3 regions of the Rhizobium viscosum genome follow, and region 2 is predicted to be linked to each of the others. Evidence: predicted binding sites of a transcription regulator. Region 2 holds the regulator's gene; each other region holds the start of a gene.

Region 1 (6,930 bases), 1.3 Mb from region 2:
GCCATCGATCTCCGCCGGCAGCAGACCGGCGACGGGACCTTTAGTATCGCCGGTCGCCGTGCCGAGCGGCCCGCGAAAACCATGTTTGGCCCAGGCAAGCTCCTGCAGCTTTGAGCTCGTCAGCACGTCGACCAGACGTTCGGCCGTTTCGTCCACCACGATCAGCGGATGGGCCGAATAGACGGACGGGCGCGGATAGAGGACGACGGGCTTGGCGCCCTGCCCCGACTGGATGCGGTTCCATCGGTCGGCATCGGCAAGCGCCCATTCGACGAGTTGATTCTCGTAACCGACTATCATCGGTTCGCCGCCGAGGCCGCCTGCCAGATACTGATCGAACAGCTTGCCCGACGACGGCGACTTGAAACCCATATTGCGGAAGATCGACTGCACCTTGCCGCCATATTGGGCGAGGTCGTCTGATGTCGCGACATTGCCGCTGAAGAGGCTGAGCGCGAGGCCCGAAAACATGAAGCCCGAATTCGACCGGTTCGGATCGGTCGAGACGATACGAGCGCGACCGTAGAGCGCATTGACGCCAAATTTCGACCAGTCCGTCCGGCAAGGATGGCGTCGAGCAAGGCCTTCAGGTCGAGCTGGTGATGGCCGTCGATCACCGTCACGAGGCCTGATTTGATCAACCCGTCCACAACAGGCTGCCACGTATACACGACAACGGGCGTATTGAGCATGACCCGGTCATCGCGGATCTTCACGCCGCTCTGGCGGGCAATATCCACCATGATGGAGGAGGACGGCCAGAGAAATTGCGGGCTCTGCGAAAGCAAGGCCTGTTCGCGCACCATCTCGACGGAGCCAGCGACGCGACTGTCGATCGAAAGGCCATAGCCCTTGATAGCGTCGACGACATCGGGATCGGCAAGGAAAGCCTCTTTTTCGCCGCCGATGAAGCCGAACAGCTTTGTGCGCGTACCCAGCAGGCCCTGCAGTTCCGGCCTGTCGCGGACGGCGAAATAGCCGCCCGTGCCGGCAATACCGGTGGCGAGCAGTCCAACTCCAAAGGCGCGGCGGGAAAGGGCCATCAGCGTCCGAGATCCTCTTTGAGCGATGCCTGGATGAGGCGCAGGTCGGTATCGAGCGTGCCAAGCTCAGCATCGACAAGGCCATCGGCATAGTGAACGAAGGCATCCTCGAGCTTCACCAGCACGGCGCGAACATCCTCCAACTGCCTGATGTCAGGGGCGCGTTTCGCCTCGATCACCGCAAAGCTCTCGGCGACTTCAGCCGCACGCGGCAGATAGTAGCTGAGGAAGCGGCGTACGGAATTGGCACTTTCCGGCCTCGCCTCCACCTTGCGGAAGACATCGGCGGCGATTTCCACTAGGTGGCGCACGCGCGCTGCCGTCTGCTTGTCAGTGATATCGTCCGCGGTCGTTTCCAGCCTTTGTGCGGCGGGCACAGCCCCTTCCAGCAATTCTCTCGCGAAGGCAACGCGACCGCGGCCGATCATCTTGATATCGAGACCTTCGAAAAGCCTGCGTGGCGCCAGCAGGAAAACGAGGCCGGCAAAAACCAGAAGGCCGATAACGGCGGCAATCCAGAACGGCATGCCGGCAGCAAAAGCCAGAACGGGGACGAGAATGGCCGTCACCACTCCCGCCACGATCCAGTTGCCGTCATTGCCGAGCCAGTTACCCATGCCGGTCCTAGTTATAACCGCGGGCGGTGCGGAACGCTGCCGCAAGGTCCGAGCGACCGTCGAAGACGCGGGCCGCTGTCGCCGCCGCCAGACTGTCCAGCTGGGTCTTGTCCGCATCGCCGAAGGTAATGCCGAAGATCGGCACGCGTGGTTCCATAGCGTTCCAATCGCTCATGAAGGCCGCACTTTGGTCATCGGATCTGCCGTCGGTCATGATGATGATCGCCGGCAGATAATTAGACAGATCAGCCGTTTTTGCCATCTGCTGGAGCGCCCTTTCGGCGCAGGCATACATATTGGTGCCGCCGCCGGCATGCTGGCCGGACACTGCGTTGAGAAGCCCCTGCTGCTCCATCGCATCACCCGAAGCCGAAAAGATATCGCGGACATTGGCATCGAAGGGAATGACGAAGATGTGGTCGGCCGGCGACCATTGCACCAGCACCTTGCTTGCTTCCTCGGGCGTGAAGAGGAAACGCATCGCCTGCTGCAGACTGTTCTCGCCGTCCCCCTGCATGGAGCCCGAAAAATCGAGGCAGAGCGCCGTCAGTGACGGTTTGCGAAGTGCCGCCTGATAGAGCGTGAGTGCCTGACGGATTACCGTTGGTTCCGGCATGCGGATCGCGGTCACCAGTTTGGCCGGATCGAAATTCCAGCTCGGCTCCGGTTCAGCAGTGACGCCGCCGAGCGGCAGGCGGCGACCGGTTTCGGCAATCTTCTTCTGAACATCGGGCGAGCGCAGATAGGCGAGCAAGTCCTTGAAGAAGGTCTGGACCTCAGGACCGCGGCCATGATCGACAAAGCCGATTGGTGAATCCGCCATCGCCACGCCATCGGCGGGATAGATGGCGTAAAGCGGCTCCTTGCCCATACCCGTGAGCTTGTCGTTGGTTTCCTTGATGACCGCCTCATAATTCCACATGGCATCGTAGGTCGTGCCGTTGCTGGCGGAATCCGTATAGAGGTCGGCGAGCCAGCCCGAAGAGCCGGAGGAGCGCGCGACACCGGCAAGCAGGCTTCGAACGGTGTCCTGAACCGTCTTGTCGTCAAGATCGCCGGGTTCGATCACCGGCTTGTTGCCGAGCGCACTGGAGAGCATGGAGAGATAGGCGCTGGCACCGGAGTTCGACTGGGTAGCCGATGTCATCAGAAACTTCATCGAGCCGCTTTTCACGGCCGCCAGGATATCCTTCATGAAAACATCCTTGCCGACCCAGCCGAACTGCTCGGCCTTCGACTTGCGCACGCCGAGGATGACGGGCGTCTGCGCTACAGACGTCAGGTCCTTGACCCTGCGTTTGGTATCGAACATGTCGACCCAGACGCTGGAGGCCGGCCAGACGGCGTCCTGCTCGACACCCTGATCGCTTTGCAGCGCGAGGCCGATATCGAGCGTGCCTTCATATTTGAAGGAGCAGGTCGCGTGCTTCTCCTTACAGAACTCCTCGATGATCGGCTGCAAGACGGTGTTTTCCGAGCCGGAAACGACCGAGAAATTCGGACCGCCGCTGAAAGCATCACAGCCTGCCAACGCAGCGAGACCAGATAGCGCCAGTGCGCAGAGGAATGATCGGATCATGGTTTTGCCGGTCACGCCTGGGTCATCGCCTTCTTGAGGTCGATCGTCAGCTGTTCCATCTGCTGCTCGGCCTGGGCGCGCTTCTTGCGGCCCTCCTCCTGCACGCGCAGCACGCCGGTGACGGTGTCGATCAGATCCTGATTGGCCTTGGCAAGCGTCTCCATATCAACGATGCCGCGCTGCGACTGCTGCTCGATGGCAATCGCCTGATCCTTCATCATTTCCGAGGCCTGGCGGATCATGTCATTGGTGGCGTCGGTCACCGTCTTCTGCAGGTCGAGGGCCGATTTCTGCTGGGTAAGACCGAGAAGGATGACCATCTTCTGCTTCCACGCAGGGACCGTCAGCGCCGAGGTCGCCTGCAGATTCTCGATCAATGTTTCGTCGCCGGCCTGGACGATGCGGATCTGCGGAAGCTGCTGGATGCCGAGTTGGCGGGCCTGCTGCAGATAGAAGATACGCTTTTCCAGCCGGTCGAGCGCCTGGAGACTGTCCTGATAGGTCTGGGCTTCCAGCATGCCGCCGCCGGGGCCGGAGACCGCGGCGTCGGCGGCGCTCTTCAGCTTCGGCAGCTCGAGCGAGCGGAAATGCTCGGCGAAGTTCTTGCCTGCCTGCACATAGGCATCGAGCCTTACGATCGACTGTTTCGTCTCTTCATGCAGATCGTCGAGCAGGGCGATGTCGCGGCGCAGCGTATCCTTGTGGCGGTCGAGCTCCAGGCCGATGCGGTCGATCTGGCCAGCTACGTCTTCGAACTCCTCCTTGAAGCGTTCGAGACGCGCCTTGGCGGAGAGGAACATGCGGCTCAGGAAACCCTTGTCCTTGAGGGACGCTGGATCGAGGCTCTTCGATTTCAGGATGATGTCGGTCAAAAGCCTGCCGACATCGCCGAGATCCTTGTTGCGCACCTCGCGCAGGATCCTGTCGGCATAGTCACTGACGGCCTGCTGCGCGCGGTCGCCGTAGACGGAAATTCCGGCGCGGTCCGCAATACTGATGGTGTCGGTAATGCGGGCGACTTCGGAGAGATCGGCAGCAACGGGCGGCAGGGCGGCATTCTGAACAGTTGCGAGATCGGTGTCGGCCATTCGGGTCGTCTTTCTCGGCTTGTGGTGCAATTGGTCTTACGAATTGCAAACCCATTTTAGCGGCAAATGGATCATCCACTTTCGAGGCTGGGAAACTCGGCATCCACGCAATACCGGCTCCGCAACGACTCATTTGCGAGCTCACAGTTTAGCGGCACTAGAAATAAGCTTTTATGACAGTCGCTTAAGCTTGCGGCGAATGCCGCCTTACTGGCAGACCGGCGCGGCCTTCTTGTCAAGAAGCTCGAGCTTGGCAAGCTTACCGGTCAGCACGAAATCGCCGTAGTCCATCGTCAAATCCCGCGTAATGCCATTCTCATAGAGCTTGAACGACATGCGGTAGACCGGCAGGGTGTCGGATTTGGCATTCTCGTTGAAATAGGAGATCGTCACCGGCCAGAAGGCGGCCTTGGCGAACTGGCCGGCATTGCCGGCATCTGCCTCATCCGTGACCGGAGTCTCTTGCTTGCCCACGATCGTCGTTGTCACCAAGGATTTGTCGCCATCGTCGGAACCGTCGAAGACGCGGGCCTCGAAGAAGCGCTTGCCATCCTTGGCGTTCTTGATGACGTCGAGCATGTGCTCGGTCGGAAAGCGGCTTTCCTCGAGCTGGAGTTCACGGCTTGCCGGCTGCGTGAGGTCTACCTTCACGCCTTCCGGCTTATCCTGAGCCGCACCGTTGACTTCCTTGTCGAGCTGGTCGTCGGTGAAAGACTTTGTATCGAAGGTGAACTTGCCATCCTTCAGGCTCTCGAACGTCTTGGTCTGCTGGTCGCTGACGCGCACGTTGTCGCCGGTATCGATCTGGGTGACGAAGCGGAAATTGGTGGTAAAGCCTTCGCAGTAATTGCCGTCGAACTCATAGACCATGCGGCCATACATGGAGGCGATGCCGGAGCGCTCCGAAGCGTCCTTCAGTTCCAGGTCGTAAACGGCGCGGTGAGCGACGAGCCCGGTCGCGATCGCAGCGCTCGTCGCCGGCGCGGCCGCCGAACCATTGGCGGAGACGCTCGCGAGGAGAAGAGCGGCAAGTGACGATCGGAACATTCATTAACTCCTATTGGACTCGTCCGCGATGTTATAAGAACCGTTTCGGCCAAATCGAGGCGGCCAAATCGAGGCTCGAAACTGTCACATTAAAGATTCTAGTCTTGATGCATAATTTTTGAAGCATTGACAACAAAAGCGGAGACGAAAATGTCCGATCAAATCGCAACGCGCCTGTCGGAAATGGGGATAACCTTGCCCGAAGCCGCAGCACCTGCCGCCAATTATGTCCCCTATGTCGTCAGCGGCAATCTTCTCACTATTTCCGGTCAATTGCCGCTCGAAGGCGGCAAGGTCGCCGTGACGGGACATCTCGGCAAAGATGTCGATGTTGCCACGGGCCAGCGCGCCGCAGAGCTTTGCGCCATCAACATTCTTGCGCAGGCGAAGACAGCCCTTGGCGGCGATCTCAGCCGCATCCGCCGCGTCATCAAGCTCAACGGCTTCGTTGCGTCAGCACCTGATTTTGTCGAGCAGCACCTCGTCATCAACGGCGCTTCGAACCTGATCGCCGGCGTGCTCGGCGAAGCCGGCAAACATGCCCGCGCTGCCGTCGGTATGGCAGCCCTGCCGCTCAATGCAGCAGTCGAAATCGATGCTATCATGGAAATCGCATAATGACGAATGCCGCCTGGATCAAAGAGCTGCCGGTTGCGCATCGCGGCTACCACGACCTCAACAATGCCATCTGGGAAAACACGCTCTCGGCTTTTTCGCGGGCGGTCGAAGCGGGCTTTGCCATCGAATGCGACCTGCACTATGCCTCTGATGGCGTGCCGGTCATCTTCCATGATGAAGATCTGGAACGTCTCTGCAACCTCAAGGGCGACGTGCGGGAACGGACCTCCCAGGAACTCGGGCTGATCGCCGTCGGCGGCACGAAGGACAAGGTGCCGACGCTGAAGCAGCTTCTCGCGCTCGTGCAGGGCAAGGTGCCGCTGGTGCTGGAACTCAAGGGCCGCGAAGCCGACGACGAGGGCTTTGCCGAAGCCGTTCTCGACGTGCTCGAGGGCTATGAAGGCAAGGTCGCGCTGATGAGCTTCGACCATTGGCTGCTGAAAGATCTCAAGGAGCTCAACGCGCCCTACCCGATCGGGCTGACGGCCAACGGCAATACGCCGGAGGAATATGCAGAGCATGAAAAAGCGATGGGACTCGGCCTCGATTTCATCTCCTATTATTATGCCGACCTGCCGAATCCGTTCATCGCCGGCCAGCGCGACAAGGGCATTCCGGTCATCACCTGGACGGTGCGTGATGAACAGGCTCGCAAGCAGACTTTCGAGAATGCCGATCAAATGACTTTCGAGGGCTTCGATCCGCGCGCGGCGGTTTGACGCTCGCTTTTTCGACAAGATCGTGCGCAGACTGGGAGGGAGCCCGCTCCCTCCCCTAACGGCTTCGCATTTGCTTCATGACAGACGAATCGTCAGACGAACTTTCCATCCGCATCGAGCGATCATTCACCGCGATTTCCCCCGAACGCTGGTCCAGGCTTTCGGGAGCATCAAAGACGTGCGACAGCGTCACTTATAATCCCTTCGTCTCGCACGCCT
Region 2 (6,930 bases):
CATGATCTCTGCCGCAAAGACCCTGAACTCGGAGAGCATGACCAGCCGCACCATCATGACGGCGATCGTCCTGCTCATATCCATTGCAGGTGCTTTCTACGCGCTGCGCTCGGTTGCCCCGCGCTTCCGCGCCCGCAACCGTGTCGAGCGTGTCATGCTCTGGGCGCTGCTCGTTGCATCCTCCATCGCCATTCTGACGACAATCGGCATCGTTCTCTCGATGCTGTCTGAAGCGGCCCGTTTCTTCGCAGTCGTTCCCTTCGCCGACTTCTTCTTCGGAACGGTGTGGGATCCGCGCTTTGCCGGTGCGGGCAGCTCCTCCTTCGGCCAGTTCGGGCTCATCCCGCTTCTGCTCGGCACGCTCTATATCGGCCTCGTCGCCATGCTGGTCGCCGTGCCGGTCGGCCTCTTTGCCGCGATCTACATGGCCGAGTATGCCTCTCCGAAGGTCCGCTCCATCGCCAAGCCGCTTCTCGAAGTGCTCGCCGGCATTCCGACGATCGTCTACGGCTTCTTCGCGCTCGTCACCATTGGGCCGTTCCTGCGTGATTTCTCGGCGCAGATCAGCGGTCTCCTGACCGGCAACTATACGAACTTCATCCAGGCACAGAGCGTCATCACCGCCGGCATCGTCATGGGCATCATGCTGATCCCCTACGTGTCCTCGCTGTCGGACGATATCATCACTGCCGTGCCGCGTGCCCTGCGCGATGGCTCGCTCGGCCTCGGCGCCACACGCTCCGAAACCATCAAGAAGGTCGTTCTCCCGGCCGCTCTGCCCGGTATCGTCGGCGCCCTGCTGATGACGGCTTCCCGCGCCATCGGCGAAACCATGATCGTCGTGCTGGCCGCCGGTGTCGCCGCCCGTATCCAGATCAATCCTTTCGAGCCGATGACGACCGTGACCGTCAAGATCGTCAACCAGCTGACCGGCGACCTTGAGTTCACCTCGCCGCAGACGCTGGTTGCCTTCGCACTCGGCATCACGCTGTTCTGCATCACGCTTTGCCTCAACATTTACGCGCTCTACATCGTGCGCAAATACCGGGAGCAGTACGAATGACGAATATTGTTTCCCCCGTCGCCGGCGTTACCGTTTCCAAGGCCCCCGCACGTCGCGATATCGGCATCAAGCGCCGTTACGCCGCCGAGCGCCGGTTCCAGGCTTACGGCATCGCCGCCATCGCATTCGGCCTCGTCTTCCTCTTCATCCTGCTGTGGACGGTCATCAGCAACGGCTATACCGCCTTCCAGCAGACCGCGATCACGCTGCCGATCGAGTTCACCGAGAAGACCATCGACCCTGATAACAAGCGCGCGACAGATCCTTCGGTTCTGGTTACGGCCAACTATCCGGTTCTCCTGCGTGACGCGATCGTCAAGCAGCTCGGCCTCAATGCGTCGAGCCGCCCAGATGTGCGCGACGCAACCGCCATGCTGTCCAAGGGTGCACCGATCCAGTTGCGCGACATGGTCGTCGCCGACCCCTCGATCATTGGCAAGACCGTCAATGTTACGGTGCTTGCAGATGCCAATATCGACAGCGCCAACAAGGGCCAGATCGACCTCAAGGTCGATGAGAAGAACCGCAAGGTCAACGACAAGCAGGTTGGCTGGATGAACCAGCTGAAGGCGAGCGGCGTGCTTCACAAGACGTTCAACACCGGCCTCTTCGTCAACGGCAATTCCAGCCGTCCGGAAGCCGCAGGCCTCGGCGTCGCCCTCATCGGCTCGCTCTACCTGATGCTGATCGTTCTCGCACTTGCGCTGCCGATCGGCGTTGCCGCCTCGATTTACCTTGAGGAATTCGCGCCGAAGAACAGGCTGACGGACCTGATCGAGGTCAATATCAACAACCTCGCTGCCGTTCCGTCGATCGTCTACGGTCTGCTCGGCCTGTCGGTCTTCATCAACTTCGCCGGCCTGCCGCGTTCGGCATCGCTGGTCGGCGGCCTGGTGCTGACCCTGATGACGCTGCCGACGATCATCATCGCCACCCGCGCCGCATTGCGCGCCGTGCCGCCGTCGATCCGCTCGGCAGCCCTTGGCCTCGGCGCCTCGAAGATGCAGATGGTGTTCCACCATGTGCTGCCGCTTGCAATGCCCGGCATCCTCACCGGCACGATCATCGGCCTTGCCCACGCGCTCGGCGAAACTGCGCCGCTGCTCCTGATCGGCATGGTCGCCTTCGTCGCCCAGGCGCCGACCACTCCGCTCGATCCCTCCACGGCACTTCCGGTTCAGGTCTACATGTGGGCCAACGAAGCCGAGCGCGCATTCGTGGAAAGAACCTCGGGTGCCATCATCGTCCTGCTCCTGTTCCTGATCGTCATGAACATCGGAGCTATCCTCTTGCGTCGTCGCTTTGAGCGCCGCTGGTAAACGGAGTAAAGATCATGAACATGTTGACGGAAGCCGCAGTCGAGAAGGCGCTGGACCAGAAAATGAGCAACGTCCCGTATAAGATGATCGGTCAGGATGTCTCCGTTTATTACGGCGAGAAGCGTGCGCTTTTCGATGTCAATCTGAACATCCGCGAAAACACCGTGACTGCCCTGATCGGCCCGTCGGGCTGCGGCAAGTCCACCTTCCTGCGTTCGCTGAACCGCATGAACGACACGATCGATGGCTGCCGCGTCACCGGCAAGATCACGCTCGACACCGACGATATCTACGATCCTGATATCGACGTCGTCGAACTCCGCGCCCGCGTCGGCATGGTGTTCCAGAAGCCGAACCCGTTCCCGAAGTCGATCTACGAGAACGTCTCCTACGGCCCGCGCATCCACGGCCTCGCCAAGTCCAAGGCCGACCTCGACCAGATCGTCGAGTCGAGCCTGCAGCGCGCCGGCCTCTGGAATGAGGTCAAGGATCGTGTGCATGAATCCGGCACCGGCCTTTCCGGTGGTCAGCAGCAGCGTCTGTGCATCGCACGCGCCGTTGCCGTCAGCCCGGAAGTCATCCTGATGGACGAGCCGTGCTCGGCGCTCGACCCGATCGCGACTGCCAAGGTCGAAGAGCTGATCCACGAGCTGCGTGAGAACTACACCATCGTCATCGTGACGCATTCCATGCAGCAGGCCGCTCGCGTATCACAGCGTACGGCCATGTTCCACCTCGGCAACCTGGTCGAGGAAAACGATACCGACAAGATGTTCACCAATCCGGACGATCCGCGCACCCAGGACTATATCATGGGCCGGTTCGGCTGATTTTGGCGATGTGAAGCCTTCCCGATTTTCGAGGACAAAGCCCCATGGCATCGACACATATTTTTTCCGCCTATGACGACGATCTGAAATTCCTGTCCCGGCGCATTTCCGAGATGGGCGGCCTTGCCGAGCAGATGGGCGCCGACGCCGTCCGTGCGCTTGTTAACGGTGACACCGCACTCGCCCAGAAGGTCATTTCCGACGACGTGATCCTCGATCACGCGGAGCGCGAGATCAACGACAAGGCGATCGTCACGATCGCCCGTCGCCAGCCGATGGCCTCCGACCTTCGTGAGATCATGGGTTCGATCCGCATCGCCGCCGACCTCGAGCGCGTCGGCGATCTCGGCAAGAACACGGCCAAGCGCGTCATCGCCGTCCAGAGCACCGGCGTTCCGCGCAAGCTCGCCCGCGGTCTCGAGCATCTCTCCGAACTGGCACTCGTCCAGCTCAAGGAAGTGCTCGACGTCTACACCAATCGCTCGGCCGACAAGGCCAAGTCCATCCGCGAGCGCGACGATGAGATCGACGCGATGTACACCTCGCTGTTCCGCGAACTCCTCACCTACATGATGGAAGATCCGCGCAACATCACGAGCTGCACGCATCTTCTCTTCTGCGCCAAGAACATCGAGCGCATCGGCGACCATGCGACCAACATTGCCGAGACGATCTACTACATGGCAACTGGCGCCCAGCCGGAAGGCGAGCGTCCGAAGGACGACAGCGCCAATACCGTTGGTGCGGTGACGGAGTAATCCTGAACTGCCGATTATGTGCGCGCCCCGCTGGGGCGCGCATGGGTCGCAGCCCATTCCGAGTTCCTGCATGGTCCCCCCGCTTAAATCACCCCCGGTTTAAGGATCATGCATTAGGAGACTGACACGCATGATCCCAAGAGTTGCAGTTGTTGAAGATGAAGAGGCGCTGAGCGTGCTTCTCCGCTACAACCTCGAAGCTGAAGGTTTCGAGGTGGATACGATCCTTCGTGGCGACGAGGCCGAAATCCGGCTTCAGGAGCGCACGCCGGACCTGCTCATCCTGGACTGGATGCTGCCCGGCGTCTCCGGCATCGAGCTCTGCCGCCGGCTGCGCATGCGGCCGGAAACCGAGCGCCTGCCGATCATCATGCTGACGGCACGCGGCGAAGAGAGCGAGCGCGTTCGCGGTCTCTCGACCGGCGCCGACGACTATGTCGTCAAGCCCTTCTCCACGCCGGAACTCGTTGCCCGCGTCAAGGCGATGCTGCGCCGCGCCCGTCCGGAGGTGCTGTCGACGGTTCTGAAATGTGGTGATATCGAGCTCGATCGCGAAACCCATCGCGTCCATCGCAAGAGCCGCGAAGTCCGCCTCGGCCCGACCGAATTCCGCCTGCTCGAATTCCTGATGTCGTCGCCGGGCAGGGTCTTCTCCCGCTCGCAGCTCCTCGATGGCGTCTGGGGCCACGATATCTATGTGGACGAACGCACTGTCGACGTCCATGTCGGCCGCCTGCGCAAGGCGCTGAATTTCTCCAACATGCAGGATGTCATCCGCACCGTCCGCGGCGCGGGATATTCCATGGAAGCTTAATCCGAGTGATCGGAGGTCCAGACGGGTCGCTCGCTTGCCGGGCGGCCCGTTTGCATATCTGGCACCCCTAGCTCATGAAAGCCGACACCAGGCGCAGAAAGCGAACCTCGAGAGGATCTGCTTTCTACAGACGGATGCGCACAAGAATTCGATCAAGAGCCTTTTGCAAAGCCGCAGTGCCGCCGAACTCGCGAAAGTCCTCGAGCACCTGTTCATTCAATCCGCCCTTGGTCGAATGCTCGCCGATGAGTTCATCAAAACTCGCCACAGGTTTTGATCGGGCAGCATGGGCGAGGCCGGAAAACAATTGACGGAGGTAGGCGTCGCCAGCCGTTCCCGAAAGCCCCTTGCTCTGGAGCCAGGTCGACGTCGCGTCCAGGATGCCGAAATAGCTGGCCATCAGGCAGCTTGCCACCGCGAGAAGCTCGAACTCCTGCTTGTCTTCAACCTGGATCGCCGTTCCGAGCGCCGAAAAGAGGGCGTGGGAAACCTCGTCGGGCGGGTAGATCGCGGTCGCCCCCTGGAGATCTGCAACGAACGGAAGTGGAATTGCCAGGCTCAGGCGAACCGGCTCATCGATCCACGCCAGCAGTTGATCCATTGGCGTGGCCGCGACAAAGCTGATGACATGGTGGCCCGGCCGAAATCGGAGCGAGCGGATGACCTCCTCGGCAATTTGCGGCCTCACTGCCAGAAATACGAGATCGGAGCGGTCGAGAACATCCTGGTTGCCCAAAGCGATCGATACATTCCGGTTTGCCTCCGCGAGGCGGGCCGCGACGCTTGCGCTGCGCGGTGACAGCACGATCGGTGTGTCGCGAAACGCTGTCTTGCCCAATCCGGTGACGACGGCGTCGGTAATCGTGCCCGTCCCGACGAATCCGATTGTCATCCGCTTTGGATCGATCTCCATTGGCACCCCCGAGCGACTGTTTGCGCCGTGCTACTCGACAAGAATACCGCATCTGTATCAGAAAATCGCGCTACGGCGCCATGACCACCATTCCATGCCAGTCTGGGGCTGAGACGCTTGGTGGCCTTGGCCACATAAGTTCGCATTGTCCGGCATGGCGAACGGACGGCAGAGATCGGCCTCCGACAAATAGTCGTGGTCAGGAGCCGTTTTCCAGCCCTCCTGTGCCGGCTAAAAAATCACCCCTCCGCGCAAGGCGAGGAGGGGTGATGGTACTTTGCGTCTGTTGGAAAATCGTGGGTCAGCCGACCCGGACAGCCTTGCGGCGCTCGCTGACCGGCTGGTAGGCGAGGCGCTGGTGATAATTGCAGTAGGGCGAGGAATCCGGGGAGTCGCAGCCGCAGAAATAGAAATCGTCCTTCATCGGATCGCCGACCGGCCACTTGCAGGTGCGCTCCGTCAGTTCCGTCAGGCCGAGGCGGCGGGAGATCGGCACGACCACGTTCTTGGCCGGCACGTATTCCATTTCCTCGACCGTTTCGATCTCGATCTCTTCCTTCAGCATCGTTGCGCCCTGCTGGCGGGTAACGGTGCGGGTGGTGATGCGAGACGCATAGTTCGGCGCGCGCGGAGCCGACGTATTGCGCTTCGGTGCGCGCGCGGCGGTTGCCGTGCCGCCGGCCTTGGCGCGGCCGGGAAGACTGAGCCGGTGAACCTTGCCGATAACAGCGTTTCTACTGACGCCGCCAAGCTGCGCAGCGATCTGGCTGGCGCTCAGCCCCTCCGACCAAAGCTTCTTGAGCTTCTCGACACGCTCGTCTGTCCAGTTCATTGCCCTGTCTCCACCTTTCGCGTTGGTGATGGCAGAATCCCTCACCGTTGCCTCGGAAGTCTCCGAAGCAAGAAACGCCTGATCAATTTTGGTGACTAGTTCCGCCGCATGCAGTCTAGTAATTGAACTTTAACCTAGTGTGAGCCTGACTCTGTGACAAGAGTCGCAGGAATCCGATGAATCCGAATTCGAGGTTTTCCCCAACTTGCTTCCCGAGAGAGTCATTTCTGCAACATTAGCTGTTGATAGACCTGTAAAGCCGATTGCAGGCTTGACGCATGCGCTAAATCCTCAGTTTTGTTGACATTGCAGTGCGAAAAGTAAATAGTGATCCAGGCCGCCGAAAGGCGGCATTTTTAATTTTTCGGACCTGGTTTTCTTAGCCGGAGTCCGGTGCCTCA
Region 3 (6,930 bases), 580 kb from region 2:
TCTTTTCCATGTCCGGATCGGGATCGATGACGATGTCGCGATGGTCGAAGGCGGCCAGCAGCCTGATCTTCGGCGAAAGCAACATGCCGTTGCCGAAAACGTCACCCGACATGTCGCCGACGCCGGAAACGGTAAAAGGCGTCGTCTGGATATCGATGTCCATTTCGCGGAAGTGGCGCTTCACCGTTTCCCAGGCGCCGCGGGCGGTGATGCCCATCTTCTTGTGGTCGTAACCGGCCGAGCCGCCTGACGCAAAGGCATCGTCCAGCCAGAAACCCGCTTCCTGGGCGAGTGCATTGGCTGTGTCGGAGAAGGTTGCCGTGCCCTTGTCGGCGGCGACGACGAAATAGGGGTCATCGCCATCGAGGCGCACCGTATTGTCAGGCGCGATGATGTCGGCGCCGGAGATGTTGTCTGTGATGGAAAGCAGGGTACGGATATAGGTTTTGTAGGCTTCCCTGCCTGCATTGAAGATCTCCTCGCGGCTGCCGCCGACCGGCAGTCTCTTGGGATAGAAACCGCCCTTGGCACCGACAGGCACGATCACGGCATTCTTGACCTGCTGCGCCTTCACGAGGCCCAGAACTTCGGTGCGGTAGTCCTCGGCGCGGTCCGACCAGCGCAGGCCGCCACGGGCAACGCGGCCGAAGCGCAGATGCACGCCTTCCACTTCCACGCCATACACGAAGATTTCGCGGAAGGGCTTCGGTTCCGGCAGGCCATCCACCAGGTGCGGGTCAAGCTTGAAGGCGAGCATCGCCTTCGGTGTTCCATCGGCATTGCGTTGGAAATAATTGGTGCGCAGCGTCGCATCGACGATGTTGACATAGCGGCGCAGGATACGGTCGTCATCCAGGCTCGGTACGTCGGCAAGCTCGGCTTCGATTGCCTGATGCAGTTCGGCGAGCTTCTTGACACGAGTTTTTTCCGACAGCTTCGTATCGAGCGTGTTGTGGAAGAGGCGGAAGAGCGAAGCGGCGATGGCAGGATATTTGTCGAGGGTGGTTGCGATATAATCCTGCGAATAGGCGATACCGGCCTGGCGCAGATAGCGCGCATAGGCACGCAGAACATTCACCTCGCGGGCTGAGAGGCCGGCCGACAGGATCAGCCGGTTGAAGCTGTCATTGTCGATCGTGTCGCTGAAGGCTGCGACGAAGGCTTCTTCGAGCGGTGCGCCGAAACGTGCGAGGTCAATGTCCGCACCGCTGCGGGCCTCGAGTTCCATGTCGTGCAGCACGACGATGTTGATGGCGCCGTCGGTGGCCGGAACTTCGATATCGAAGGTCCGTTCGCTCAGGACGTTGAAGCCGAGGTTTTCGAGTAGAGGCACGCGGCGCGACAGCGGCAGCTGCTCGCCGGAATGGAAGATCTTCAGCGACAAGATGCGGCCGCGTTCATCGTCCTGGCGATAGTAGAATTCGATGCGGATCGGCTCGCCGGCGGCGCATGCGGTGATGTCAGGCAGATCGCCGACCGCTTCATCCGGCGTGAAGGCTTCCTGGAAGGCATTGCTGACGCCGAGCTTCGGCGCCTTGGGGCCGGCGAGCATCTCGAAGCGGCTGTCCCAGCGCGCGGTGATCTGGCGGATCGTCTCCTCGAGCTTGGCCTGATGGATGCGTGGCGTCTTACCGCCCGAGCGGCCGATGATAAAGTGAACGCGAGCCACCCCACCTTCCGGGAAGGCTGGATAATAGGCGGAAACACGGCCGTCATAGACGGTCTTCAGATAGGTGCCGATGCGTTCGCGCACGATCGAGTCATATTCCTCGCGCGGCACGAAGACGATGACTGAAACAAAGCGGTCGAAATGGTCTATGCGCGGCAGCACTCGCACGCGCGGGCGATCGGTGAGGTCATTGATCTGTTCTGCAAAGGTCGCGAGCAGCGGGGTATCGATCTGGAAGAGATCGTCACGGGGATAGGATTCCAGCGTGTTGTCGAGCATGCGGCCCGAATGGCTCATCGGGTCGAAGCCGAAATGCTCCTTCACCTTCTCGATCTTGGACCGGAGCAACGGAATTTCGCTGGCAGAGGAAGTGTAGGCGGTCGAAGTGAACAGGCCGACGATGCGGAGTTCCCCCGTTACGTTGCCCTGCGCGTCGAAGCGCTTGACGCCGACATAGTCCATATAGGCACGGCGGTGGACGATGGATTTCACATTGGCCTTGGTGACGATCAGGAAGTCGGGACCATCGAGAAAGGCGAGGATTTCCGGCGTCGTCGTCACGGCGTCCTTGCCGGTGCGCAGAACAAGGACCTCAGGGTTGGAGAGAATGCCGAGGCCTGTTCCCTTGTCACGTTCGACCTTGGCATCGGCACCCTTGCCGGAATAGACGTAGTCGCGCATGCCGAGGAAGGTGAAGTTCTCGTCACGCAGCCAGGTCAGGAAGGCGACCGCCTCGTCGCGGTCGGCCTTCTTGCGGCTGGCGTTGTAATTCGAAAGCTCTGAAATCACTTCATCGACGCGGGCAAGCATCGGCTTCCAGTCTGAAACGGCAAGCTCCACCTGTTCGAGTACTGCCTTGATCCGCTTGATCAGGTCGGCGGCCTGGGAGGGGCTCAGCGGCGAAATGTGAAGCTGGATATGGCTGACCCGCTTTGCCGGGTCGCTCGGCACATCGGCGGAATAGAGTTCCGGGGCCTTGCCGTCTTCCAGGATCAGGATCGGATGAACTGCCATAAAAATATCGCGGTATGTGCTGGTCACCTCACCCATGACGGATTCGTAGAGGAACGGCCTATTGTGATCCGTCACCGAAAGGATGGAGATTGCAACGCCATCGGGCGTGACATCAGCGACGGTGTCGACGCTGACGCGCGGCACCTTGCCGTTCCAGGCGGCGAGCTCGGCTGCCGAGTGTACTGCGGAAAGCGCAAGCATTTCTGGTGTGTAGAGTTCGAGGTCGTCGCCGCTTGCGCGGCCGAAGAGGATTTCGGGATCGAGATGGGGCTCGCCGGTCGCGGCAGCGATTTTGCGCGCGCTCTCGATCTGCTTTTCCCGTTTCGGATTGTTTCTGGCGGCCATGGATCATCCCCCCGATTGTTTTGATGTGGGCAAGTTAGCAGAAGGTTCTTCGAAAGAATCCTTAAAAGAGGGCCTCGAAAAGTCGTTTTCGTGCTTTTTTGGCTATGCTGACGAGAGATTTCGAAAGCTTTTAGGTCGTTTTATGCCGATGGACGGTAAAATGACCTTATCCGGCTTTTCCGTCCCGCCGCACATTTCCACGCTCGCGTGAAGAATGGTTGACAGCGCCTGGTCAAAAATATCATCAACGGCGGTCGAAATTCGGATTCAGATGCCATGTCGGAAAATGCAGCGGGCGCAGTCATCGTCATCTCCAGCCATGTCGTGCGGGGATCGGTTGGAAACCGTGCCGCCGTCTTCGCGCTGGAAACGCTCGGCCATCAGGTCTGGGCGCTGCCGACGATCGTGCTGCCCTGGCATCCCGGTCATGGCCGGTCGACACGGCTGACCTTCGCCGAGGCCGATTTCGAGGCGGCGATCGACGATCTCATCCGTGCGCCATGGATCGGCGAGGTCAAGGCCGTCTTGTCGGGCTACTTCGGCAACGCAGCCCAGGCTCGCTCCGTCGCGAAACTCGTTGCATCCCTGCGCGAGAAGAATCCGGAGCTGCTCTATGTCTGCGATCCGGTCATGGGCGATCTCGGCGGCCTCTACGTGCCGGAAGCGACAGCCGAGGCGATCCGTGATCATCTGATACCGCTTGCCTCGCTCGCAACGCCGAACCGGTACGAACTTGCCTGGCTTTCAGGCGCGGCGCTCGATGACAACAATGCGGTCATGGAGGCCGCACTTTCGCTTGGGCCCTCGCGCATGCTTGTCACATCGGCGGTGCCGATGATGGCGGGCGGGACCGGCAATCTCTATCTTTCCGGAAGGCATGCCCTGCTTGCCGAACACCGTGTCGTTGAAAACCCACCAAATGGGCTCGGCGACCTGCTTGCCGCCCTTTTCCTCTCTCGCCTGCTTTCCGGCATGGAGGATGAAAAGGCGCTGCAGCTGGCGACCGCCAGCGTGTTCGAGGTTCTGGCGCGTGCCGTGAAGCGCGGCAGCAATGAGCTGATGCTGGCAAGCGATGCCTCCAGCCTTTCGACGCCAATGGCAATGGTGCAGATGCGTCACCTCGTCCATCCTGCCCAGCGGCGGAAAAAATAGGCCGCGTGCTTTTGCAGCGCAGCAGTTGATCTTGGCTCACGCGCGCGCTAATCCAGAGACATGATGAGCTTCCCTAACTCCTTGCTGGACGGTTATCGCAACTTCATGAGCGGGCGATATGCCGATGCGCGCGACCGGTATAGGCAGCTTGCGGAAAACGGGCAAAACCCGACGACGCTCGTTATTGCCTGTTGCGACTCGCGCGCGGCTCCCGAACTGATCTTCGATGCAGGGCCGGGCGAACTCTTCGTCATCCGCAACGTCGCCAACATGGTGCCGCCTTATGAACCGGATGGCCATTTCCATTCCACGTCGGCAGCGCTCGAATTCGCCGTGCAGGCACTGAAGGTCAAGAATATCGTCGTCATGGGCCATGGCCGCTGCGGCGGTATCCGCGCAGCCCTCGATCCCGATGCCGAGCCTTTGTCATCCGGCGATTTCATCGGCCGCTGGATGTCGCTCGTTCGCCCTGCCGCCGAACAGATCGGCAGCAACGACGTCATGACGCCGGCCGAACGGCAGACTGCGCTGGAGCGGGTCTCCATCCGTAATTCGATCAACAATCTCAGATCCTTCCCTGATATCAAGGCGCTCGAGGAAGAGGGCAAACTGGAGCTTCACGGCGCCTGGTTCGATATTTCGACGGGCGAGCTCTGGGTGATGGATTCTGAGACACTCGATTTTATTCGTCCCGAAATCTAGGGATAGACCGCTTTAGCGGTTTTTTAAGATATTCCACTAAGCTGCCTTGCAGGCAGTATATGCGCGTGGATCAGTCATGAATTTCGAAGTGCTGAAATTCAAGAATATCAGAAGGGCGGTGCTGGCCGCCATTCTGCTGCCCTTCGTCTTCATGATTACCGAAGGAGCGGTGTTGATCCGCTCCTCCCTCATGCAGTACCGCACGCTCGAAAATGATCATCTCTTTGCCGATGTTCTTGCTCGTGGAGGATCGATTGCTGCTAATGAGATTCTGGCGGAACTCGTCGCGACGCGAACCTACATCAACAATCCGGACGAGATAACCAGGGCGGCCATGATGGAAAGGCGCGGCGCACTCGACAGCGAACGCGCGCGTTTCAATGCCAGCCTCCCGCCCGCTGAAGCGCTCGATCTCGGTCTGCAGTCACAGCTTTCCGATCTCCGCCTTGCTTACAGCCGTATCGTTGCGGCGCGTTCGGCGGTCGATCGAGGTTATTACGGCAAAGGCGGCAACCCCGTTCATATCTACGGTCAGGCCGGATTGAAGCAGCTTGGTCTCGTCTCGTCGCTTTCGTCGAGGATCCATGATCCCGTGTTGATGCGCAAATCCAGCGAGCTGATGAGTATCCTGCTGACCTATTACGGTGAGCGGCTGATCGGCAACCTCGGCCAGCGTTATTTCGACCAAGCCGACTTTTCCGCCATGTCACACGAGCAGCTCGTTCAAGGCGAAATGATGCTCGGTAACGGCATGGATCGCTTGCGTTTTCATTCTTCCTCGCCTGTCGTCCGGGAGATCCTTGCTTATAGGGCTCAGCCCGACGAGGTCTGGGCCGATACATTCACCAAGGCCATGGTTTCGGGTGCGCTGCGGCCGGACAAGGCTATCCGAGACAAATGGATTGGTATCCAGAACGAGCGGCTGGATTTCCTGCGGCAGAAAATCGCTTCGGTCACCGATGATATTCATGTGACCGGACAGAAGCTGTCGATGCGCTCGCACATTCATATGACGATCGTGCTTGCGTTGTCATCCGGACTGGTGCTGCTCGTTGCCCTTATTGTGGCGCTTGCGGTTCGGGGCATCCGTCTCGTCGCCCGTGTCACAGGAGAACGCGAACTGCTCATCAACGAGCTACGCAATGCTGCGCAAACCGATCTTCTGACGGGCCTTTATAATCGCCGTGGTTTCGAGGCCGCCGCTTTGGCGCTTCTGATGCAGGCTGAATATGGATCACGCTGGATTTCCGTCGTGCTATTCGATCTCGATCACTTCAAGAAAATCAACGACGCGTATGGTCATGATGCCGGCGATGTCGTGCTGAAGCATGTAGCCAGCATCGCGCGGGAAAGCTTCCGCTCCTTCGATCTGCTGGTGCGCCACGGCGGCGAGGAGTTCATGGCGCTGCTGCCGGATTCGACGCCTGAGGATGCGGCGATCGTCGCGGAACGTGTCCGGCTGGCCATCGAGGCTGCTGATATCGCGTTGCCGAGTGGCGAGCGTCTGCGGGTTACGGCAAGCTTCGGCTGCGCCGGGCGCGCAAATGCCGTGAGCAATCGCAATTTCGATGATCTGGTGAAGCGCGCCGATCTCGCGCTCTATGCCGCCAAGGCCTCGGGACGCAATTGCGTCGTTGCCGGGCCGATTGTCCCTTCCGCGGCATCGCAGGAAGAGCGGCGCAAGGCTGCTGGCGGAACCCACGATTTCCGTGGTTGAAAAACGCCGCATTCGCATGCGGCGCTCGTATCACTTTCCTATTGAACGTCTCTTCACTTGCCGTCGATCTGCTGACCGATATAGGCAATTGCCTGCTGATAGACCGTTGCGGCATTCCAGCCCTGGATGGCTGCGAAGTTAGGCTCGCCCGGCTGGTAACCGGCGCCGGCACGCCAGCCGTGACCCCTGAGGAAATTGGCAGTCGAGGCCAGCGCATCAGCGCGGGAGCCGACCATGTCGACGCGGCCGTCACCATCGCCGTCAGCGCCGAAGCTTACGACGTTGCGCGGCAGGAACTGCGTCTGGCCGATTTCGCCATGGGCAGCACCGC

What was found. Region 2 encodes PhoB, which activates phosphate uptake and scavenging genes when phosphate is short. Its sites were predicted from a motif close to TGTCATNNANCTGTCAT; they were not measured.
Region 1: a site for PhoB is predicted at 4,490-4,506, ahead of H4W29_RS00480 (toxic anion resistance protein). Genes of this name have one in related genera too.
Region 3: a site for PhoB is predicted at 3,236-3,252, ahead of H4W29_RS09630 (NAD-glutamate dehydrogenase). Genes of this name have one in related genera too.

The regions. Positions count from the first base shown of each region.
Region 1 is NZ_JADBEC010000001.1:99,577-106,506, forward strand. Features, by position in the region: partial or broken gene H4W29_RS00465 (type 2 periplasmic-binding domain-containing protein) at 1-1,043, opposite strand, end outside; gene H4W29_RS00470 (5-bromo-4-chloroindolyl phosphate hydrolysis family protein) at 1,043-1,660, opposite strand; gene H4W29_RS00475 (substrate-binding domain-containing protein) at 1,668-3,239, opposite strand; gene H4W29_RS00480 (toxic anion resistance protein) at 3,251-4,327, opposite strand; gene H4W29_RS00485 (cell envelope integrity EipB family protein) at 4,535-5,374, opposite strand; gene H4W29_RS00490 (RidA family protein) at 5,525-5,992, shown strand; gene H4W29_RS00495 (glycerophosphodiester phosphodiesterase) at 5,992-6,711, shown strand; gene H4W29_RS00500 (GNAT family N-acetyltransferase) at 6,789-6,930, shown strand, end outside.
Region 2 is NZ_JADBEC010000001.1:1,353,392-1,360,321, reverse strand. Features, by position in the region: gene pstC (phosphate ABC transporter permease subunit PstC) at 1-1,063, shown strand, start outside; gene pstA (phosphate ABC transporter permease PstA) at 1,060-2,382, shown strand; gene pstB (phosphate ABC transporter ATP-binding protein PstB) at 2,397-3,212, shown strand; gene phoU (phosphate signaling complex protein PhoU) at 3,257-3,970, shown strand; gene phoB (phosphate regulon transcriptional regulator PhoB) at 4,101-4,784, shown strand; gene H4W29_RS06815 (pyrroline-5-carboxylate reductase) at 4,909-5,697, opposite strand; gene H4W29_RS06810 (GcrA family cell cycle regulator) at 5,999-6,529, opposite strand.
Region 3 is NZ_JADBEC010000001.1:1,929,281-1,936,210, forward strand. Features, by position in the region: gene H4W29_RS09630 (NAD-glutamate dehydrogenase) at 1-3,028, opposite strand, end outside; gene pdxY (pyridoxal kinase PdxY) at 3,305-4,180, shown strand; gene H4W29_RS09640 (carbonic anhydrase) at 4,241-4,882, shown strand; gene H4W29_RS09645 (GGDEF domain-containing protein) at 4,974-6,599, shown strand; gene H4W29_RS09650 (lytic murein transglycosylase) at 6,653-6,930, opposite strand, start outside.